3 regions of the Geoalkalibacter ferrihydriticus DSM 17813 genome follow, and region 3 is predicted to be linked to each of the others. Evidence: predicted binding sites of a transcription regulator. Region 3 holds the regulator's gene; each other region holds the start of a gene.
What was found. The regulator HrcA, encoded in region 3, represses chaperone genes, less so after heat shock. The targets are predictions, from matches to a motif close to TGTTAGCACTCNNNNNNNNNGAGTGCTAACA.

Region 1 (4,185 bases), on a different contig from region 3:
CCATCGCCGCCGTTCTGCTGATCGCCTTTGCCATCAACACCCTGTGCTGCCTCATCGACTGGTTGCTGCGCCTGCGCACCCGCTGGCGCAAGACCGGCGAGTACCTGATCCATTTCGGCTTCTGCCTGTTGCTGCTGGCGTTTTTCTGGGGGAATATTTCCGGCTACCGGAGCGCAGGCAATCACCTGGCCGTGGGCGAAACACTGGAATTGCCCCATCACGCGGGGCTGAGCCTACGACTGGATGAATTTCAGCCGGTGTTCGATGAAACCGGTCGCCGCCCCCTCGACATGATCAACCACCTCACCCTGCTCAAAGGCGATCAGGTCGTCAAGTCCGCCGAAGCACGCACCAACCATCCCCTTATGCATCGCGGCCTGGTCGTTGTGGCGGCCAGTTTCACCCGCGAGGCGATCGGGTTTCGCTTCCTCGTGCCCGGCCGCGGGCAAGTGGCTCTGGAACCTGGAAAGACCCTGGCCCTGCCCGGCGGCGAAGTGCTCCTGGTCAAGGAATTTCTGCCCAACGCCCGACGCATGGGCAACCGCGTGCTGCCCCTGGGCGGAGGCCTGATGGCTCCAGCCCTGCACCTGGAACTGCGAACGGAACAGGAGACGGTCTGGGAGGGCTGGTACCTTCTGCGCGAAGGGCCGCCTCTACCACTGGTGCAGCGGGGCCTCGCATTGCGGCCTACCGAACCGCTGCTGCGCACCTACTCGATCCTGACCATCAACCACGACCCGGGTGCGCGCATGGCTCTGGTCGGTGGGTTGGCCATGTGCGCCGGGGTTTTCATCGCCATTTTCTCCTATTATGCCAAACGGCGCCGACACGATCGTCCCGACATTCTTTAAAAACTTCGCGTACCTGTTCAGCATACGCCGCAGACCGCGGCGGCATCGCTTTCGGGTGGCAACGAGCTGAATTTTCTGCTAGGCTGTCCAAACTTTTAATGAACACATACAGCGGTCGCAGGATCCTTGTGAGGTGATCCGATCACCGCGCAACCTTGAGTTGAGGGGAAATAAGCTGAGATGCAGGCAAAAATTCTCTGTGTTGAAGATGATCCGGGCATTCTCACCCTGCAGGTTAAGGTCCTGCAGCGACTGGGTTATGAAACGCTGGTGGCCCGTAACGGTCTGGAGGCTTACGAACTGATTCTACGCGAACGCCCCGACGCGGTAGTGCTCGACGTCATGCTGCCGGGCTGCGACGGATTTACCCTGACCGACAAGATTCGCCGTAATGAAACAGTCAAATCCACTCCTGTCGCCTTTGTCTCCGCCAAAAGCGACCTCGGCGATTTCCGCCAGGGCTTTCGCTGCGGCGCCCAGATCTACCTCGCCAAGCCCTTCACCAGCACGGCCCTGCAGACTGCCGTGGAGAGCCTGTTGCAACAGGCAAAAACGCGGCCGCCGGTGACCGGGAAAAAATCCGCCGCCCCACAGCGCAAAAAACGATTCAAATTCTGATTTCCGCCCAAACAGCCTCCGGGCCCACACCGGAATCTAAACCGCATCTTGCCCGCAAGGACACTCTTTGCTATATTTAGCACTCAGCAAGACCGAGTGCTAACAAATCATATCCGGCCGTGGAGATTTCCGCACATGAGTACAACACTTCTTCCGACCATTCACGACGGCATTGACCACTACATGCAGCAGATCAACCGCTTCGACGTCCTCAGTCGTCAGCAGGAATACGATCTGGCCATGCGCTACCGCAAGCGTGGCGATATCGAATCGGCACATCGTCTGATCTGCGCCAATCTACGCTTCGTTGTCAAAATCGCCAACGAGTATCGCGGCTACGGCTTGAGGATTCTCGACCTGATTCAGGAAGGCAATATCGGGCTGATGCTGGCGGTTAAAAAATTCAACCCAGAACGCGGCATCCGTCTGATCTCCTATGCCGTGTGGTGGATTCGTGCCTACATCCACAACTACATCATCCGCAGCTGGTCGCTGGTCAAAATCGGCACCACCCAGGCCCAAAAGCGCCTGTTTTTCAAGCTCAGCCAGACCCGCGCCCTGCTCAGCAGCAATCGTGACACCGAGGCGGACAGCGCTCAGATCGCCGAAAAACTCTCAGTAAGCGATGAGGAAGTCGAACAAATGGCGCTGCGCATGAGCGCGCGCGACACCTCGCTCAATGTCGAACTCAGCGAAGGCAGCGACTACAGCCTGCTCGACACTCTGGCCGATCAACGCGACAACCAGGAAGAGCAACTCGCTGAAAAACAGCAAAGCCAGGTCCGCTCGACCCAGGTTCGCTCTGCCCTCAAGACTCTCAATCCACGCGAGCGAAGCATCATCAACCAGCGCATTCTCAGTGACTCACCGCGCACCCTGCAGGAGATCGCCGATGATTACGGCATCAGCCGCGAACGGGTGCGCCAGGTAGAGCAAAACGCCATGCGCAAAATGCGCGAACACCTCGCACCGGCCAACGCTGAAAGCTGACAGGGGAACGTGCGCTGCGCGCGTTGACACAAAAACCAGCCTGGGTTAATGTGTTTTTTTGCTACTATTCAACCGCACTGCCAATCATGCCGAGCAGTTACATTTGACTTGCAATCGGGTTGGCCGCAAGCCTGCGGCATTTACCGCCCCCGCTGACGCTCCCCCTACGACAGAGGTCGCCCTCATGCTGAAAAAAAACATTTTGCTGGCCGTGCTCCTGATCCTTGGCAGCGGGCTTTTTGGCTGCAACCCCAAGCAACCCCAGGCACCGCAGACCGCCGAGCACTACCTCAAGGAAGGCGAGGACTATTTTGAGCGCAGACTCTATGACCAGGCCATCGAATCCTGGCAGAAGGTGCGCGACAGCTATTTCTCTCCGGAACTCAACATCATTGCCGAACTCAAAATTGCCGAGGCCTATTTTCTCGCCGAACGCTACCTGGAAGCGGCGGCAGCCTACGAGGACTTTCTTCGTCAGCATCCGGATCATGCCCGCAGCGCCGATGTGCTTTATCAATTGGGCCTGTCTTACTACCGGCAAATGCTCAGCATCGACCGCGACCAGACGGCGACACGCAACGCTCTTGCCACCTTCGAGATGCTGACGACCAAATTCCCCAATGATCCACGAAGAGAAGAGGTCGGTTTTTTGATGCAACGCTGCCGCGATCAGCTTGCCGCCGGCGAACTTTACGTCGGCCGCTTTTATTTTCGTAGCGGCCAGTATCAGGCCGCCATTCGTCGTTTGGAAAATCTCTTTGCCGAATACCCCAATTTTTTCGAGCGCGACGAGGCTTACTTCTATCTCGGTCGCGCCTACCTGGAAGTCAACCAGCGCGAGCAGGCGGTTGACACTTTCAACACCCTGTTCCGAGAATTTCCCAAGAGCCAATATGTGCCCCGGGCGCAAAAAATTATCGCCCGCGCCTACTAAAAACAAACTCCTTCCAAGGCCCTTCTCAAGGGCCTTTTTTGCGCCTTCGCGCGCCCCTTTTACCACAAAAAGTAAAAACAATCTTTTTCCTTGACTTGCCGTTTACAGCATACTATAAGAGGAAATATTTTAAATATAACGCGATTTTAGTCGGCATGCATGTGGACTTCAGAGCGGCCTGAATCTTGTATACGATCCAGGCAACTCGGTTGGAATTAAATATTATTTTTCTTCTAGCTTCACCTCGAACGTATGTTTCACCCGCAATTTTTTTTAAGTGATGTTAAAACTGACGTGGCACTTTGCCACGCAGCGCCTGTCCTACTTAATTAACAGGAGGAGAGAGAAATGTCCGAGTACGGCACATTGGAAAGTCGCGTTCGTCGCAAGTCCCTGCTCAGCAAGGTGATGAAGGCCGAAGACACTATTCAATACTTCAAGCCTGGGATGAACCTTGCCTGGTCCGGCTTCACCCCCGCCGGTTACCCCAAAGAGGTGCCCATCGCCCTGGCCGACCATGTGGAGAAAAACAACCTGCAGGGTCAGATGAAATTCAACCTCTTCGTCGGTGCCTCCGTCGGCGCGGAAACCGAAGACCGCTGGGCGACCCTCGACATGATCGACCGGCGCTGGCCCTATCAGACCGGCAAAAACATCGCCAAGGGAATCAACGAAGGCCGCATCCGCATGGGCGACAAGCACCTGGGTCACTTTGCCCAGGACATCAGCTACGGCTTCTACACCGAGAACGGCCGCTACGACATCGGCATCATTGAAGTGTCGGCCATCACC
Region 2 (4,185 bases), 320 kb from region 3:
TAGCGGGAGACTTTGGTGGGATCGATGATACCGGCCTCAATCATGTCGCAATAAGTGTCGGTGGCGGCGTCAAAACCAAAGGCACCGCTTTCGCTCATGACCTTGTTGACCACGATGGAGCCTTCCATGCCGGCATTGGCCGCAATCTGGCGCAGAGGCTCTTCAAGGGCCCGGCGCACGATCTTGACGCCGAACTCCTGCTCGCCTTCGACCTTGATGGTGTCGAGCGCGCTGATGACGCGAATCATCGCGACGCCGCCGCCAGGCACGATGCCCTCTTCCACAGCCGCGCGAGTCGCATGAAGGGCATCTTCAACGCGGGCTTTCTTCTCTTTCATTTCGGTCTCGGTGGCGGCACCGACCTTGACCACGGCAACGCCGCCGACCAGTTTGGCAAGACGCTCCTGGAGCTTCTCCCGATCATAGTCGCTGGTGGTTTCCTCGATCTGGGCGCGAATGATCTTGACCCGCCCTTCGATATCGGCCTCGGCGCCGGCACCGTCGATGATGGTGGTGTTGTCTTTGTCGATGACGATGCGCTTGGCGCTGCCGAGCATGTCGAGTGTTGCATTCTCAAGCTTGAAGCCGATCTCTTCGCTGATGACCTTGCCGCCGGTCAGAACGGCGATGTCTTCGAGCATGGCTTTGCGGCGGTCACCGAAGCCGGGGGCCTTGACGGCAGCAACGTTAAGGGTGCCGCGCAGCTTGTTGACAACCAACGTGGCCAGAGCTTCGCCCTCGACGTCTTCGGAGATGATCACCAGGGGGCGGCCCTGCTTGGCGACCGGCTCGAGCACCGGCAGCAGGTCGCGCATGTTGCTGATCTTCTTGTCATGGATGAGAATCAAGGCGTCTTCGAGCACGGTTTCCATGCGCTCGGCATCGGTGACGAAGTACGGTGAGAGATAGCCGCGGTCGAACTGCATGCCCTCGACAGTCTCCAGAGTGGTCTCCATCGACTTGGCTTCCTCGACGGTAATGACCCCTTCCTTGCCGACTTTCTCCATGGCCTCGGCGATAATGTTGCCGATGGTGGCATCGCCGTTGGCGGAGATGGTGCCGATCTGAGCAATTTCTTTGTGGTCCTTGATGGGCTTGGAGAGCTCACGCAGGGACGCAACACAGGCTTCGACGGCCTTGTCGATGCCGCGCTTGATTTCCATGGGATTGTGCCCGGCGGTGACCAGCTTGACGCCTTCACGGTAAATGGCCTGGGCCAAGACGGTGGCGGTGGTGGTGCCGTCACCGGCGACATCGGAAGTCTTGGAGGCGACTTCCTTGACCAGCTGCACGCCCATGTTCTCGAACTTGTCCTCGAGTTCCATTTCTTTGGCAACCGTCACGCCGTCCTTGGTGATCAGCGGTGCACCAAAAGATTTTTCGATGACCACGTTGCGGCCCTTGGGACCGAGGGTGACCTTGACGGCATTGGCCAGAGCATTGACTCCTGTGAGAATCTTGGCGCGGGCGTCCTGCCCGTATTTGATTTCCTTAGCTGCCATAATAATTATGTCCTCCTTGTCAGGATTAAGTTTAAGAGAGAATTAGTTTTCAACGACGCCGAGAATATCTTCTTCGCGCATCATCAGATATTCCTTGCCTTCGATCTTGATTTCGCTGCCGGCATACTTGCCGAACAACACCTTGTCGCCGACCTTGACATCGAGAGGCAGCACCTTGCCGTCTTCGGTCTTCTTGCCCTTGCCTACGGCGATGATCTGGCCCTGCTGGGGTTTTTCCTTGGCGGTGTCGGGGATAATGAGGCCCCCGGCGGTTGTGGTCTCTTCTTCAATTCTCTCAACGATGATACGGTCGTGCAGCGGTCTGATGTTCATTTTCTTTTTCTCCTTTCCGCGAAGCGAAAGATAAGCGGAGTCGAGCCCCCGCGATTAATCCGTCTGAATGACGACGAACAGGTTTGATTTCCGGCCTGTGCTCTTAAATTTTGTTAGCACTCACCGCAAGCGAGTGCTAACGACAGGCCTAAATATAATCAGCTCAAAAACAATGTCAAGGGGGCAAAGGAGAAAAAAAAACGATGGGCGGTGGAGGGAGAAAGACGGATGGTCGGTTACCGCTGAGCGGCGACCGGTTTATACTCTTCCATCAGAGCGCTCCAGAGACCGGCGGCGAGGGCGGCGGCGACGCGATGAGCAAGTTCGGCGCGTTTCTCGTCCAGCGTGGCGCGCTCATGATCAAAAAAAACGCCATCGGGATATTCGATCATCAGGGTTGGCTCGGCTGGGCCGGGTTGGCGCAATTCGAGGCGCGCTTTGATGCGGATGTCGGTGGAGCGAGAGCCGCTGTCTTCGATATAACCGAAGATCTCGCCGGTGACATAGTGGCGCGCGGCAAGCCACGCGGGGTCGATGCGGGCGAGCTCCTCTTTGAGAATGATGAATTCGAAAGCATCGTCCCCAAGGGTCGCGGCGCGCTGGTTGAGCTCATCGATGAATCTGTCGAAGAGCGGATCGGCCACTGCGGCGGGAACCATCACAGTGCGGAACGGCACGACAAAGACGGCGTCCATCTCGGGACGGGCGGCAAATCCGGTTTTCTTCTCGACGACGAGGGGCGAGCCGGCAACACAGGCAGCCAGCAGCAACGCAAAACCAAAAACCATCGAGACTCGCATTATTTTCATCCGATTCGCCCTTCCCGGCACACTGGAATGACTCTCGCCAACCATTGGCACCCACTAAGGGTCAATCTTAGCCGCGGCGCCACTCTCCTGTCAACGTCGTTCCCTTGGCGCCCGGATCTCACGGTTTCAGGTTGACACTCAAGGCCCCCCGCGAGTAGATTACTCGACACTTATAAATATAATAAATGCAACTGAACTAGTTGCATAGAATACAAACAACGACAATTGCAAAGGTCTCCCGCAACCGGCGCTGAAGTGGACATCCCCCGGGGAGCAGGAACGCATGGACCGAGAAGCCGCACGCCTGGGCACCTTTCGCGAAAAGGTCCAGGCGTTTTTTTATCCATGACCAGGGACCTGCAAGCGTCTCGGTTCCCCCCCCGATCAATGACAGCTGACAAATGACATCCCTGCAAGGAGCTTTCCCCATGCACAAAAAACTCTACATCCCCGGCCCGGTGGAGGTGTCGCCTGATGTCATGGAGGCCATGTGCGCCCCCATGGTCGGCCATCGCATGAAAGAATATGCCTTGGTCCATGAGAAAGTAACCAGCGCCCTCAAACAATTGCTCAACACCCAGGATCCGGTGTTTCTGTCTACATCCAGCGCTTTCGGCGTCATGGAAGGGGCGGTGCGCAATCTGGTGCAGAAACGCTGCGCCTGTTTCGGCAACGGCGCCTTTAGCGGCAAGTGGCACGACGTCACGCGCCGTTGCGGCATCGAGGCCGACCTGTTCAGTGCGCCCTGGGGCGCGCCCATCACTGCCGCGCTGGTCGAGAAAGCCCTGTCCACGGGAAAATACGACGCCATGACTCTGGTCCACAACGAAACCTCCACCGGTGTGATGTCGCCCTTGGATGAGATCGCGGCGGTCATGAAAAAGTTTCCGAAAGTCTCCTTTATCGTCGACACGGTCTCCTCAATGAGCGCGGTTCCCCTGGATCTGACAGAATTGGGTACCGATGTCTGCTTGGCCGGGGTCCAGAAAGCCTTCGGTCTGCCGCCGGGGCTGACGGTTTTTTCCGTCTCGCGGCGTGCCCTCGACAAGGCCCGTACCACTCCCGCCCGCGGCTACTATTTCGATTTTGAGGAATTCGAACAGAATGACCTTAAGCACAACACGCCGAGCACCCCGTGCATCAGCCTGATCTACGCCCTGGCCCATCAACTCGACAAGATGTTTGCCGAAGGCCTTGCCCAGCGCTATGCCCGCCACGCGCGCATGGCCGATGCCGCGCGCGCCTGGGTGCAGACCCAGGGCTTCAGCCTGTTCGCCGCTGAAGGTGCGCGCTCGCAAACCCTGACCTGCGCCAACAACGATGGTCGCACCGATCTTGAAACCCTGAAAAAACTCGCCGCTGAGCGCGGCTATGCCATCGACAACGGCTACGGCAAGATCAAGAACCAAACCTTTCGCATCGCTCACATGGCCGACATGACCCTGAAGGATCTGGATGAGCTGTTCGGTCTGCTCGAGGAGTTGCTGCCCCAAGCGCGAAAATAGACGCACCGCGCCGGGCGGTTTCGGCCGCACCGGTTG
Region 3 (4,185 bases):
ATTTTTCGGCGGCGGTACACCGTCTCTGCTTTCTCCCACCGCCGTCGGCGAGATCCTCGCGGCCGCCGACAAGGCTTTCGGGGTGAGTGCCGACGCGGAGATTTCCCTTGAAGCCAATCCCGGATCTCTTACGGCAAATAAGCTGCGTGATTATCGCCGCGCCGGGATTACGCGCCTATCGCTTGGTGTACAGTCCCTGAGCGCCCCAGCGCTCCTTACTCTAGGGCGTCTGCACGGCCCCGGCGAAGCGCGACAGGCTGTGGAGTCCGCGCACGCGGCCGGTTTCAAATCCCTGTCCCTCGATCTGATTTTCGCCTTGCCCGGGCAAACTCCGGCCTGTCTTGAAGGGGAGATCGACGCCTTTCTGGCCCTGGCCCCCGACCACCTGTCCTGCTACGGTCTTACGGTTGAAGAGAATACGCCTTTTTCTTTGCTCCAGAGTCGTGGCGCGTTGACGCTGCCCGACGAAGACACCTATGTCGCCGCCTTCAACCTGTTGCACGCCCGATTGCAGGACGCCGGATTCGAGCATTATGAAATTTCCAACTATGCGCGACCCGGCCATGCCTGCCGCCACAATCAGGTTTACTGGCAACGTCGCACCTGCCTCGGGATCGGTGCCGGGGCGCACTCCTTTCACGAACGAGGATGGGGAGAGCGCTGGGCGGTACCCGACAGCCTCGACGTCTATCGCGAGCGGTTGCGCAGGGGCGCAGAGCCCGCCGATCTCGTGGAATCCTTTGTGCGCCAAAGCGCCATGGCTGAAACGCTCTACCTTGGTTTGCGTACCCGCGCGGGGGTTGCGCATACCGACTTTTCCCGTCGCTTCGGGTGCCGCCCGGACGAGGCTTTTCCCCAGGCGCTCAAGCAGATCCGGCCTTACCTGCGCCCTGCCTCCGGCCGTCTGTGTCTCGGTGTGGCCGGCTGGCTTCTTTACGACCATCTTATTACGTCCTTTTTGTGAGCAAACTCTTGGGTTCTTTCCCCTCCGCGGGCCCTTGACAAAGGGGGTCCCCGTTGTTAAGTTGTTCACCGTTAGCACTCACGAACCTTGAGTGCTAACGGTTTCGGCCGGGCCGGGCAAGGGTCCGGTTCGAGGTTTCAGGGGACCGGGAAAAACATGAGCGAAACCCTTAACGAGCGCAGTCGCAAAATCCTCGAAGCCATTATCGAGGATCATATCGCCTCGGCCGAACCCGTGGGATCGCGGACCATTACCCGGCGCCACGGGCTCGGGGTGTCGCCGGCCACGGTGCGCAACGTCATGTCCGATCTTGAGGAGATGGGTTACCTGGTGGCTCCGCACACCTCCTCGGGACGCATCCCGACGGAAAAAGGTTATCGATTCTATATCGATTCCCTGTTGCAGGTACGTGCGCTCAGCGCTCAGCAAAAAGAGCGCATTCGGCGTTATTGCCGACGGCGCGGCCTGCATGCCGACGAACTGCTGCGCGAAATCGGCCGGGTGCTGAGCAACCTGTCGCACTATACCGGAATCGTCATGGCGCCCCAGTTTACCGCTTCGGTATTTCGTCATATCGAGTTTGTGCGCCTGTCCCAGGGGCGCATATTGGCCATTTTCGTCGCCGAAAACGGATTGGTGCAGAACAAGATCATTGAAAGCGACGAGGATCTGAGCCGCAGCGACCTCGAGGAGATGAACAACTATCTCAACCGAACCTATACCGGGATGTCACTGCCCGAACTGAAGAAGCGTCTGGTGCAGGAAATGTCCCAGGACAAGGCGCTCTATGACCGTCTGCTGAGACGTTCCATGACCCTGTTCAACGCGGCCTTTACCGAAGAGGACAACCGCGAGGTGTTCATCGAAGGGGTCAGCCGCATGTTTGAACAGCCGGAATTCAGCGACTTGTCGCGCATGAAGCGCTTGTTCAAGGCTTTCGAGCAGAAAAGCATGCTGGTGGAGTTTCTCGACAAGTGCCGCGAAAGCCAGGGCGTACGGATTTTTATCGGCAGCGAAACCGAATATCGTGAAATCGAAGGGTGCAGCCTGATTACGGCCAGCTACAGCAGCGCCGACGGTGGCACCATCGGAACTCTGGGGGTCATCGGCCCGACGCGCATGGCTTATTCCCAAGTCATCCCCATCGTCGATTATACCGCCCAGTTGATGAGTCAATTGTTCGAATCCGCAAAGGAATAGGAGAAGCGAGAAGGTGTCCAAAAAGAAAGAAGAAACGCGGGACGCATCACCCGAACAGGGTGAGCCTTCCCCCGAAGAACTGCAGGCCGAAGCCCCGTCCGCTGAAGAGTCCGGCGAGGCGGTCGAGTTGGCGCGCGCCCTTGACGAGTGCCGCCAGGAAGCACGGCGTAACCACGATCTCTATCTGCGCATGGCCGCCGATCTTGATAATTTCCGCAAGCGCGCCCAGCGTGAGCGCGAGGATCTGGCAAAATTCGCCAACGAGAAAATTCTGCGCGAAATTCTGCCGGTCATGGACAATCTCGAGCGGGCCGTGGGGCATGCCCGCCAGGAAGGCGGCGACAACCAGGGGTTGTTCGAGGGTGTGGAGATGACCCTTAATCAGTTCGGCAAGGTGCTGGAAAAGTTCGGCGTCGCCCCCATCGAGAGCGTCGGCAAGGCCTTCGATCCCGCCCGGCACGAAGCCATGGGCCAGGTGGAAAGCGCCGAACACCCGGCGAATACCGTTGCCCAGGAGTTGCAGAAGGGCTATGTCCTGCATGAGCGGCTGCTGCGTCCGGCTCTGGTCATGGTGACCAAGACTCCCGTCGTGGCGCCGGATGCCGAACAAAGCGGCGAGTGAAACAAAAGAACCTGAAATTTTCAGCATAGCAACTCAAAGGAGGATTCAAGACCATGGGAAAAGTCATAGGGATAGATTTGGGAACGACCAATTCCTGCGTCGCCGTCATGGAGGGCGGTGAGCCGATCGTAATCGCCAACTCCGAAGGTTCGCGCACCACGCCGTCAATGGTGGCCTTTACCGAAAGCGGTGAGCGTCTGGTCGGTCAGCAGGCCAAGCGTCAGTCGGTCACCAACCCCGAGAACACCCTGTTCGCCATCAAGCGTCTGATCGGGCGCAAGTTCGACTCCGATGCGGTGCGCAAGGACATCAAAATCAGCCCCTTCAAGATTCTGCAAGCTGAAAACGGCGATGCCTGGGTCGAAGCGCGCGGCAAAAAGTACAGTCCGCCCGAAATCTCGGCCATGGTGCTGCAGAAAATGAAGCAGACCGCCGAAGATTATCTCGGCGAGCCGGTCAGTGACGCGGTCGTCACTGTGCCCGCTTATTTCAACGATTCCCAGCGCCAGGCAACCAAGGACGCCGCCAAGATCGCCGGACTCAACCTGCTGCGCATCATCAACGAGCCCACCGCAGCGGCGCTCGCCTACGGCCTGGACAAGAAAAAAGATGAAAAAATAGCGGTGTTCGACCTCGGCGGCGGGACCTTCGATATTTCGATCCTGGAGCTTGGCGACGGGGTCTTCGAGGTCAAATCCACCAACGGCGATACGTTCCTTGGCGGCGAAGACTTCGACCAGCGCATCATCGACTATGTTGCTGATGAGTTCAAAAAAGAGCAGGGTATCGACCTTCGTAGCGACAAGATGGCCCTGCAGCGCCTCAAGGAAGCCTCGGAAAAAGCCAAGTGCGAACTCTCGGGGTCCATGGAGACCGATATCAACCTGCCTTTCATCACCGCTGATCAGAACGGGCCCAAGCATCTCAACATCAAGTTGACCCGCGCCAAGCTCGAAAGCATCTGCGCCGATCTGCTCAACAGTCTCGTCGCGCCCTGCAAGACCGCCCTCAAGGACGCCGGCCTCTCCCCCTCGGACATCGACGAGGTCATTCTGGTCGGCGGCATGACGCGCATGCCGGCGGTGCAGAAGCGGGTTCAGGACATCTTCGGCAAGACTCCGAACAAGGGGGTCAATCCCGACGAGGTCGTGGCCATCGGCGCCGCCATCCAGGGCGGCGTGCTCAAGGGCGAAGTCAAGGACGTGTTGCTCCTCGACGTCACGCCTCTGTCCCTGGGCATCGAGACCCTCGGCGGGGTCATGACCAAGCTCATCGAGAAAAACACCACCATTCCCTGCCGCAAAAGCCAGATATTCTCAACCGCGGGGGATAATCAACCGGCGGTGTCGGTGCACGTGCTCCAGGGTGAGCGCGAAATGGCCGGCGATAACAAGACCAT

Region 1: rpoH (RNA polymerase sigma factor RpoH) is a predicted target of HrcA. The motif match lies at 1,544-1,574, and genes of this name have one in related genera.
Region 2: groES (co-chaperone GroES) is a predicted target of HrcA. The motif match lies at 1,947-1,977, and genes of this name have one in related genera.

Annotation. Positions count from the first base shown of each region.
Region 1 is NZ_JWJD01000002.1:439,659-443,843, forward strand. Features, by position in the region: gene GFER_RS08170 (cytochrome c biogenesis protein ResB) at 1-851, shown strand, start outside; gene GFER_RS08175 (response regulator transcription factor) at 1,032-1,469, shown strand; gene rpoH (RNA polymerase sigma factor RpoH) at 1,605-2,459, shown strand; gene GFER_RS08185 (outer membrane protein assembly factor BamD) at 2,644-3,393, shown strand; gene GFER_RS08190 (acetyl-CoA hydrolase/transferase C-terminal domain-containing protein) at 3,742-4,185, shown strand, end outside.
Region 2 is NZ_JWJD01000001.1:430,646-434,830, forward strand. Features, by position in the region: gene groL (chaperonin GroEL) at 1-1,502, opposite strand, end outside; gene groES (co-chaperone GroES) at 1,545-1,835, opposite strand; gene GFER_RS02130 (hypothetical protein) at 2,072-2,644, opposite strand; ZMP/ZTP riboswitch at 2,875-2,961, shown strand; gene GFER_RS02135 (pyridoxal-phosphate-dependent aminotransferase family protein) at 3,073-4,149, shown strand.
Region 3 is NZ_JWJD01000001.1:752,471-756,655, forward strand. Features, by position in the region: gene hemW (radical SAM family heme chaperone HemW) at 1-964, shown strand, start outside; gene hrcA (heat-inducible transcriptional repressor HrcA) at 1,121-2,164, shown strand; gene grpE (nucleotide exchange factor GrpE) at 2,178-2,786, shown strand; gene dnaK (molecular chaperone DnaK) at 2,840-4,185, shown strand, end outside.